DNA from 2 places in the Variovorax sp. OV084 genome. Region 1 is predicted to be linked to the other one. Evidence: predicted binding sites of a transcription regulator. Region 1 holds the regulator's gene; the other holds the start of a gene.
What was found. Region 1 encodes sigma-54, which starts transcription at its own class of promoters, with help from an activator protein. Its sites were predicted from a motif close to TGGCANGNAANCTGCTTT; they were not measured.

Region 2: the regulator sigma-54 is predicted to act here: its motif matches at 2,326-2,343, upstream of BMW87_RS27035 (transglutaminase family protein).

The regions. Positions count from the first base shown of each region.
Region 1 covers NZ_FOII01000004.1:360,218-364,908, forward strand. The annotation lists gene BMW87_RS14415 (thiol:disulfide interchange protein DsbA/DsbL) at 1-80, shown strand, start outside; gene lptA (lipopolysaccharide transport periplasmic protein LptA) at 223-936, shown strand; gene lptB (LPS export ABC transporter ATP-binding protein) at 933-1,727, shown strand; gene rpoN (RNA polymerase factor sigma-54) at 1,745-3,346, shown strand; gene BMW87_RS14435 (phospholipase D family protein) at 3,357-4,691, shown strand, end outside.
Region 2 covers NZ_FOII01000015.1:66,924-71,614, forward strand. The annotation lists gene BMW87_RS27035 (transglutaminase family protein) at 1-2,252, opposite strand, end outside; gene BMW87_RS27040 (DNA internalization-related competence protein ComEC/Rec2) at 2,394-4,691, shown strand, end outside.

The sequences.
Region 1 (4,691 bases):
TGGACGGCGAAACCGCCGGCAACATGACCAAAGTGCTTCAGGTCGTGAACTATCTGATCGGCGAAGCGAAGAAGGGCTGACCCCCCAGGATCGCGGTCCGGCGGAGCCGGTTCCGCGGTGTTCCAGGAAGAAAGTCAAGCCCGCATCGGCGGGCTTTTTCATCTGTGCGTGCGGGGCTGACGCAATCAGCCGCATACAATGCCGAGCAAGTTTCGTGCCTCTATGACATTGCACTCTCACCCCACCACTACCTTCCTCCGTCGCATCGGCCGCCTGGCCGCCGGCGCGCTGTTGCTGGCCGGCCTTGCCTCGGGCGCACTGGCCGAAACCGCCGACCGCACCAAGCCGATGAACATCGAGTCGGACTCGATGCGCTACGACGACCTGAAGCAGACCAGCGTGTTCACCGGTAACGTGCTCGTTACGAAGGGCACGATCATCATCCGCGGCGCACGCATGGATGTACGCCAGGACCCCGAGGGCTACCAGTACGGCGTGGTCACGGCGGCACCGGGCAAGCGGGCCTACTACAAGCAGAAACGCAATGCGCCCGACGAGTGGATCGAGGGCGAGTCGGAAGTCATCGAGTACGACAGCCGCGCCGACAACGTCAAGTTCATCCGCAACGCCACCATGCGCCGCCTGCTTGGCGCTACGCCGAACGACGAGAGCCAGGGCGCGCTGATTGTCTACGACCAGAGCAACGACACCTACACGGTCAACGGTTCCACTGTGCCGCCGAACACCGCCGTCAACGCGTCCACCCCGGGCGGGCGCGTCAAGACCATCCTGACCCCCAAGGCCGCCACCGCACCGGCAGCCGGTGCCTCAGCTCCGGCCGGCGCGAAGGCGGCGCCGCCGGCGCCCACGCCCGCACCCGGCAAGGGCCTGCGCCAGAGCACCACGCTCAGTGACCAGGGAGAAACCCGCAAGTGATCGAAACCGCAGGAACGCAGGACGCCAACGGCGCACCGGGCAGCCGCCTGATCGCGCGCGGCCTGAAGAAGAGCTACGGCAGCCGCACGGTCGTGAAAGACGTCTCGCTCGACGTGCAGAAGGGCGAAGTCGTCGGGTTGCTCGGGCCGAACGGCGCGGGCAAGACCACCTCGTTCTACATGATCGTGGGGCTGGTGCGCGCCGACGCGGGCGACATCAGCATCGACGGCGAGCCCATCGCCCACATGCCGATCCATCGCCGCGCCCGCATGGGCCTGAGCTACCTGCCGCAGGAAGCCTCGATCTTCCGCAAGCTCACGGTCGAGGAAAACGTGCGCGCCGTGCTCGAGCTCCAGAGCGAGCCCGACGAGAACGGCAAGATGGCGCCGCTGTCGAAGCAGCACATGGACGAGCGCCTGGCCGAGCTGCTGGCCGACCTGCGCGTCGACCACCTGCGCGATTCGCCCGCGCTCGCGCTGTCGGGCGGCGAGCGCCGCCGCGTCGAAATTGCGCGTGCGCTGGCTACGCAGCCGCGCTTCATCCTGCTGGACGAGCCCTTCGCCGGCATCGACCCGATCGCGGTGATCGAGATCCAGCGGATCATCAGCTTCCTGAAAGAGCGCGGCATCGGCGTGCTCATCACCGACCACAACGTGCGTGAAACGCTGGGCATCTGCGATCACGCTTTCATCATCAGCGACGGGCATGTGCTGGCACAAGGCACACCCTCGGAGATCGTCGACAACGCCGAAGTACGCAGGGTGTACTTGGGCGAACACTTCCGCATGTAAGGGCGGGAGCGGTTCCCATGAAGCAAGGGCTATCCCTTCGCGTCTCGCAGCATCTGGCGTTGACGCCACAGCTGCAGCAGTCGATCAGGCTGCTTCAACTCTCCACGCTCGAACTGAGCCAGGAGGTGGAGCAGATGCTCGACGAGAACCCGTTCCTCGAGCGCACGGCTGAAGAAGCGGCGCGCGAGGAATTCGGGCTCGACACGGCCGATGCCCCGGTGCCGCGCGACGACGGCGGCGATAGCGGCGACGGCGAAAGCGACTTCGCTTCGCCCGCCGCCAGCGCGTCCACTGCTTCCACCGAAACCAGCACCACCACCACGGCCGACACCGACGGCCCCGCTGCCGAGATCACCGAGCGCGAGCCCGACTGGGAAGGCGACGGCACCGTCGACATGGCGCCCGACGACAGCGAATGGGGCAGCGATGCGCCCGCGCGCCAGAACAACCTCGGCGACGACGAACGTGCCGACGCCACCGAACTCGCGCGCAGCCAGGAGTCGCTGCAGTCCTTCCTGCACCGCCAGGCCCTGAGCCTGCGCCTGAACGAGAACGACAGCGCCGCGCTGCGCTTTCTCATCGAATCGCTCAACGACGACGGCTACCTGGAAGACTCGCTGCCCGCACTGGCCTCGGGCCTGGCCGGCGACGACAACGACCAGTTCGACGACCTCGTGCATCACTTTCAGGTGGCGCTCGGCCTGCTGCAAAGCCTGGAACCCGCCGGCGTCGGCGCTCGCGACCTCGGCGAATGCCTGGGCATCCAGCTGCGTGCCCTGGCCCGCGAGGACGAGACCGACGAGGAAGAGCTGGTCCGCAAGACCGCCATCGCCATCTGCAAGCAGCCAATGGAGCTGCTCGCGCGCCGCGACTTCAAGCGCCTGGCCACGCTCACCCGCAGCAACGAGGAGCTGGTGCGCTCGGCGCTGCAGATCATCGCGCGGCTCGAGCCCAAGCCGGGTCGGCGCTTCGTCGACGTCGAGCGCAACATCGTCATTCCCGACGTGATCGTCACCAAGACGGGCCGCGGCACCAATGTGAAGTTCCGCGTCATGCTGAACCCCGAGGTGATGCCGCGCCTGCGCGTGCACGACATCTATGCCGGCGCACTCAAGTCGCACAAGGGCGAAGGCAGCCAGGCGCTGTCGCAGCGGCTGCAGGAGGCGCGCTGGTTCATCAAGAACATCCAGCAGCGCTTCGACACCATCCTGCGCGTGAGCAACGCCATCGTCGAGCGGCAGAAGAGCTACTTCGTGCACGGCGAACTCGCGATGCGCCCGCTGGTGCTGCGCGAGATCGCCGACGAACTGGGCCTGCACGAATCGACCATCTCGCGCGTGACCACCGCCAAGTACATGGCCACGCCCTTCGGCACGGTCGAGCTCAAGTACTTCTTCGGCTCGGCGCTGGGCACCGAAACCGGCGGCAATGCGTCGAGCACCGCGGTGCGCGCGCTGATCAAGCAGTTCGTCAGCTCCGAGAGCATCAAGAAGCCGCTGTCGGACAGCCAGATCTCCGAGATGCTGAAAGAGCAGGGCATCGAGTGCGCGCGCCGCACCGTGGCCAAGTACCGCGAGGCGCTGCGCATCGCGCCCGCCAACCTGCGCAAGGCCCTGTAGAAAGCCACCGATGACCCGTCGCCTGCCGTCGCTTTCGCGTTGTGGGCATTGGGTTTTCGTCATGGCTGCGGTCTTGCTGTTCGCAGGCTGCGCCACATTGCCCGACGAGGCGCCGCGCCCGCCCACCAAGGCCATGGCCGTGTCAGCCGACACCGCGCTCGGCAAGATCGCGCTGGCCTCCCAGCCCGACCCCGACCTGAGCGGCTTTCGCCTCATGCCCGGCGGCGACTTCGCCTTCGACACCCGTATCCAGCTGGCCCGCCGCGCGCAGCTCACGCTCGACGTGCAGTACTACCAGATCGAGAACGACGAGACCGGCCGCTACCTGATGCGCACCCTGCGCGACGCCGCCCAGCGCGGCGTGCGCGTGCGGCTGCTGATGGACGACCTCTACACCTCCGGCGAAGACGAGCTGCTGCTCGGCCTGGCCGCCACGCCCAACGTGGAGCTGCGCCTGTTCAACCCGTTCCCGGCCGGGCGCGGCAGCCTGCTGAAGCGCTTCAGCGCGTCGCTCTTCGACTTCAGCCGCGTCAACCGCCGCATGCACAACAAGCTGTTCATTGCCGACGGCGCGATGGCGGTGGCGGGCGGGCGCAACATCGGCAACCAGTATTTCAGGCGCACGGCGGGGGAGAACTTCCTCGACCTCGACACCTTCGTCACCGGCGCGCTGATCCCGCGGCTGGGCAGCCTGTTCGACCAGTACTGGAACAGCATCTACGTGCGGCCGATCCAGTCGGTGGTGGCCAGCGACCTGTCGCGCGAGGAGCTGCAGAAGCGCTTCGACGTCGCCACCGGCCTCGACACCACGCCACCACCGCCGCCGCCCGCGCCCAACGACCTGCTTGGCTACAGCCCGATGGCGGAAGACCTGAACGCCGGCAAGCTCGGACTGATCTGGGCCACCGCAGAGGCCTACGCCGATTCGCCCGAGCGCGTGATCGGCAAGACCACGTCCTACGGCGGCGTGCCGCTGCTGGACGTCGACAGCGTGCGCTACAACGTGGTCGAGCAGATGCGCCGTGCGCGCTCCGAGGTGACCATCGTCTCGCCCTACCTCATTCCGGGCGCCTCGGGGCTGGAGGTGATGCGCGAGATCCGCGGCCGCAACGTGAAGATCAGCGTCGTCACCAATTCGCTGGCCGCCACCGACGAGCCGCTGGTGCACACCGCCTACCGCCGCTACCGGCCCGACATGCTCAAGCTCGGCGCCGACCTCTACGAACTGAGCTCCACGCGCACCCGGCGCAGCGTGCGGCTCGGCCTGTTCGGCACCTCGGTAGGCAGGCTGCATGCCAAGTCGGCGGTGATCGACCGGCGCATTCTTTTCGTCGGCTCGATGAAT
Region 2 (4,691 bases), on a different contig from region 1:
TCGGTGTGGTCGACCAGTTCCTTCCAGTTGTGGGCCGGGTGGATGTTGACTTCGATCACGCCCGGGTCGGGGGTGACGGCCAGCATCTTCAGTCGCGGGTCGCGCGGCGGCGGGTAGCCTTCCATCACGATGCGCACGCCCAGGTCGCGCGCGGTGGCTTCGACCGCCGCAACCAGGTCGAGATAGTCCTCCAGGCGCGCGAGCGGCGGCATGAAGACGTAGAGCACGCCCGAGGCACTGCCCTTCTTCTCGGCCGAGGGGCCGTTGGCCCGGCGCGGGTCGCGCACTTCGACGCACAGCGCGGTGCGCGTGACCCAGTGGGCCGATTCGCCGCGCAGCGGCTGGCGCGTGGTCGATTTGTCGTCCGCATCGTCAGTTGCTGCTGCAGCCGATGCATCGCCTTCGCCGGCACTGCCCGGCGCCTGCATGCGTAGCGAGGCGGGCACGACGGGCGGTGCGCCGAAGGCATAGGGCACTGCGCCGAGGTCGGCCCCTGTGCCGGTTGTGCCTACGGCATAGCGCGCACGGTAGTCGGCCGCGCTCGGCAGGGCGCCGCGTGGCGCGGTCGGGTCGCGTTCGATCAGGTAGGGGTAGTCGCCCTTGCTGGCCCACGGCTGCGAGTCGAGCGGCAGGCGGTAGCCCATGGGCGAGTCGCCGGGGATCAGGTAGAGCCGGTCGTCGCGCAGGAACCAGGGGCCGGTCTTCCAGGCCGGGCCGGCGAGCGCGGGGGCGTCGCCGTTCGCATTGCCGGGCTCGATGGGCAGCATGTAGCCGATCACCGCGTCGAGCTTCTGCGTGAACACGCGGCGCAGGCGCACACGTTCGAGTTCGTCGTCGAGCTTCGATTCGAAGGGGTCGACGTTCACCGGCAGGCGGCGTTCGCGCCAGAGGTAGTAGTAGATGTCTTCGTAGCCGGGCTGGATGTAGCGCTCGGTCAGGCCGAGCTTGTGGGCCAGCACGGTGGTGAAGCGGCGCGCGTCCTCGCTCGTGTAGTGCGTGGGAAAGCGCTCGTCGGCAAACAGTTCGGGGTCGTGCCACAGCGTCTGGCCGTCGGCGCGCCAGAAGATCGACAGCGCCCAGCGCGGCAGTTGCTCGCCCGGGTACCACTTGCCCTGGCCGAAATGCAGGAAGCCGCCCTTGCCGTACTCGGCGCGCAGCTTGTGCACGAGTTCGGTGGCGTAGCCGCGCTTCGTGGGGCCGAGGGCGTCGGTGTTCCATTCGGGCGCGTCGCGGTCGCTGGTGGCCACGTAGGTCGGCTCGCCGCCCATGGTGAGGCGCACGTCGCCGGCCTTCAGGCGCGCGTCGACAGCGTCGCCCAGGGCCAGCACTTCGGACCACTGCTCTTCGGTGTAGGGCTTGGTGACGCGCGGCGATTCGTAGATGCGCGTGACCTTCATCTCGTGGCCGAACTCGACCTCGGATTCGTCGACGCCGCCCTCGATGGGCGCCGCGCTCGAAGGCGTGGGCGTGCAGGCCAGCGGAATATGGCCCTCGCCGGCCAGCAGGCCCGAGGTGGCGTCGAGGCCGATCCAGCCTGCGCCCGGCAGGAACACTTCGCACCAGGCGTGCAGGTCGGTGAAGTCGACCGTGGTGCCGCTAGGGCCGTCGAGCGCCTTCACGTCGGGCGTGAGCTGGATCAGGTAGCCCGAGACGAAACGCGCGGCCAGCCCGCAGTGGCGCAGCAGTTGCACCAGCAGCCAGCCCGAGTCGCGGCATGAGCCGCTGCCGCTGGTGAGCGTTTCTTCCGGCGTCTGCACGCCGGGCTCCATGCGGATCAGGTAATTGACGTCTTGCTGGACCTGCTGGTTGATGCCGACCAGGAAGTCGATGGTGCGCTGCTCCTTGCGATCGATCTTGTCGAGGTAGGCCTGCAGCAGCGGCGTGGGAGCTTCGGTGACGAGGTAGGGGGCGAGCTCTTCGGCCTGCGAGGCCGTGTACTTGAAAGGAAAGTTCTCGGCCTGCGGCTCGAGGAAGAAGTCGAAGGGGTTGTAGACCGCCATCTCGACCACGAGGTCGACCGTGACCTTGAATTCGCGCGTCTTCTCGGGGAACACGAGCCGCGCCTGGTAGTTGGCGAACGGGTCCTGCATCCAGTTGACGAAGTGCTCGGCCGGCTCGACCCGCAGCGAATACGAGATGACGTTGCTGCGGCAATGCGGCGCGGGACGCAAGCGCACGACCTGTGGGCCCAACTGCACCAGGCGGTCGTATTTGTAGTGGGTGACGTGGTGGAGAGCGGCGTGAATGGACATGCGTTTTTGTGTGCAGTACTGCGAGATTGCATCGAAAAGATGTCTCTTGTGAGACGCATACTAGCCCAGATGCCAAGCAATTAACGCGCCACTGAGCGTGACTTTGGGGAGGGTTTGCATCATGGGTTCGGGAGTTTTTCGTTGACGCCGTTTCGTGCGTCCGGTGGCGCCGTGGGCGCAGGGTGGGGGTTTGCGGCGCTGGGTGGCTCGCTGCTGGGAGCGGCCTTGCAGTTGCAGCAGGCGGTGCTTTGGCCGGCGTGGGCCTACGCCGGCTTGCTGTTCGTGGCAGTGGCCGGCCTGTGTTGGCGACGCATGCCGGGCAGGGGCCTGATGCTCATCGCCTTGCTATGCGGCGCGATGGCCGGCGCAGGGCTCACGGGATGGCGCGCGGCGGTCTATGCGAGCGGCGCGCTCGACCCGGCGCTCGAAGGGCGAGACCTGCAGGTCACGGGCGTGGTGTCGGAGATGCCCCAGCGAAACGAAGCTGGAACGCAGTTCCGCCTGGATGTCGAGTCCGCGGGTTGGGCCGATCCGGATGCGCAGGGGCGGCCCGCGGTGCCCGATCGCATTGCACTCGGCTGGTATGCCGAAGGCTCGAGCCTGTGGAGCCGTGCTTCCGAAAGCCGCGCGCCCTTGGCCAGCACAGTCGGCTCCCTGCACGCCGGCGAGCGATGGCGGCTGACGGTGCGTCTGAAGGCGCCGCATGGCAGCCGCAATCCCCATGGCTTCGACAGCGAACTCTGGATGTGGGAGCAGGGCCTGCATGCCAGCGGCTATGTGCGAACCGGCGCGCGCGATGCGGCGCCAATGCTGGTGGCAAGCACGTGGTGGCATCCCATCGAACGCGCACGCGAAGCCGTACGCGACGGCGTCTTCGAGCGCGTGCCCGACCGCGCGCAGGCGGGCGTGATCGCGGCCCTGGTCACCGGCGACCAGAGCGCCATCGACCGCTCGGGCTGGGACGTGTTCCGCGCCACGGGCGTGGCACACCTGATGTCGATCTCCGGCCTCCACGTCACGATGTTTGCCTGGCTGGCCGCGCACGTCGTCGGCCTGCTCTGGCGGCGCAGCGCGCGGCTGATGCTGCGCTTGCCGGCGCAGCAGGCAGCGTTGATAGGCGGCGTGCTGCTGGCCACGCTCTACGCGCTCTTCAGCGGCTGGGGTGTGCCCTCGCAGCGCACTGTGTGGATGCTGGCGACGGTCGCGCTGCTGCGCCTCACGGGCCGGCGCTGGCCTTGGCCGCATGTGTGGCTGCTGACTGCGGCCGTGGTGGTCGCGCTCGATCCGTGGGCCTTGATGCAGGCCGGCTTCTGGCTGAGCTTCGTGGCGGTGGGCGTGCTGTTCGCCACGGACGCCGCGGTGCCGGGCGAGCGGAAGACCGGTGCCGCTTCCCGCCTGTTGCAGTTCTTTCGCGAGCAATGGGTCATCACGCTGGCGATCACGCCGCTGAGCCTGTTGCTGTTCCAGCAGGTGTCGTTGATCGGCCTGCTGGCCAATGCGGTGGCGATCCCCTGGGTCACGCTCGTGATCACGCCGTTGGCCATGCTGGGCGTCGCCGTGGCGCCGCTGTGGGACCTTGCAGCCCGGGCCGTGCAGGTGCTGGCGCTGCTGCTGCAATGGCTGGCCGGGCTGCCGTATGCCACGCTGTCGATGGCCGCGCCGCCTTTGTGGATGGCCGCTTGCGGCGTGGCCGGCGGTGCATTGCTGGCCATGCGGCTGTCCTGGTCGCTGCGCAGCCTCGGCATTCCGCTGCTGCTGCCAGTGTTGCTGTGGCAGGCGCCCCGGCCGGCGGCCGGCGAATTCGAGTTGCTCGCTGCCGACATCGGCCAGGGCAACGCGGTGCTCGTGCGCACCGCCACGCACAGCCTGCTCTACGACGCCGGCCCGCGCTACAGCCTTGAAAGCGATGCCGGCCATCGCGTGCTCGTGCCGCTGCTGCGGGCCTACGGCGAGCGCCTCGACATGCTGGTGCTGAGCCACCGCGACACCGATCACACCGGCGGTGCGCCCGCGGTGCTCGCGATGCAGCCGCGGGCCGAGCTGCTGAGTTCCCTCGAAGCCACGCATCCGCTGCAGGCGACGCTGGCGGCACGGCGTTGCGAGGCGGGGCAGGCCTGGACCTGGGACGGCGTGCACTTCGAGGTGCTGCATCCGTTCGACACCGACTACCGCGGCTTCACCAAGCCCAATGCCGTCTCGTGCGTGCTGCGCATCGGCAACGGGCGCGCGGCGGCGCTGCTGGCCGGCGACATCGAGCGACTGCAGGAGGCCGCGCTCGTCGTTCGCACGCCGCAGCTGCTGCGCGCCGACGTGCTGCTGGCGCCGCACCACGGCAGCAAGACTTCGTCGAGCCCGGCCTTCCTCGATGCGGTGCAGCCGGGCATTGCCTTTGTCCAGGCGGGGTATCGCAACCGCTTCGGCCATCCGGCGCAGGAGGTG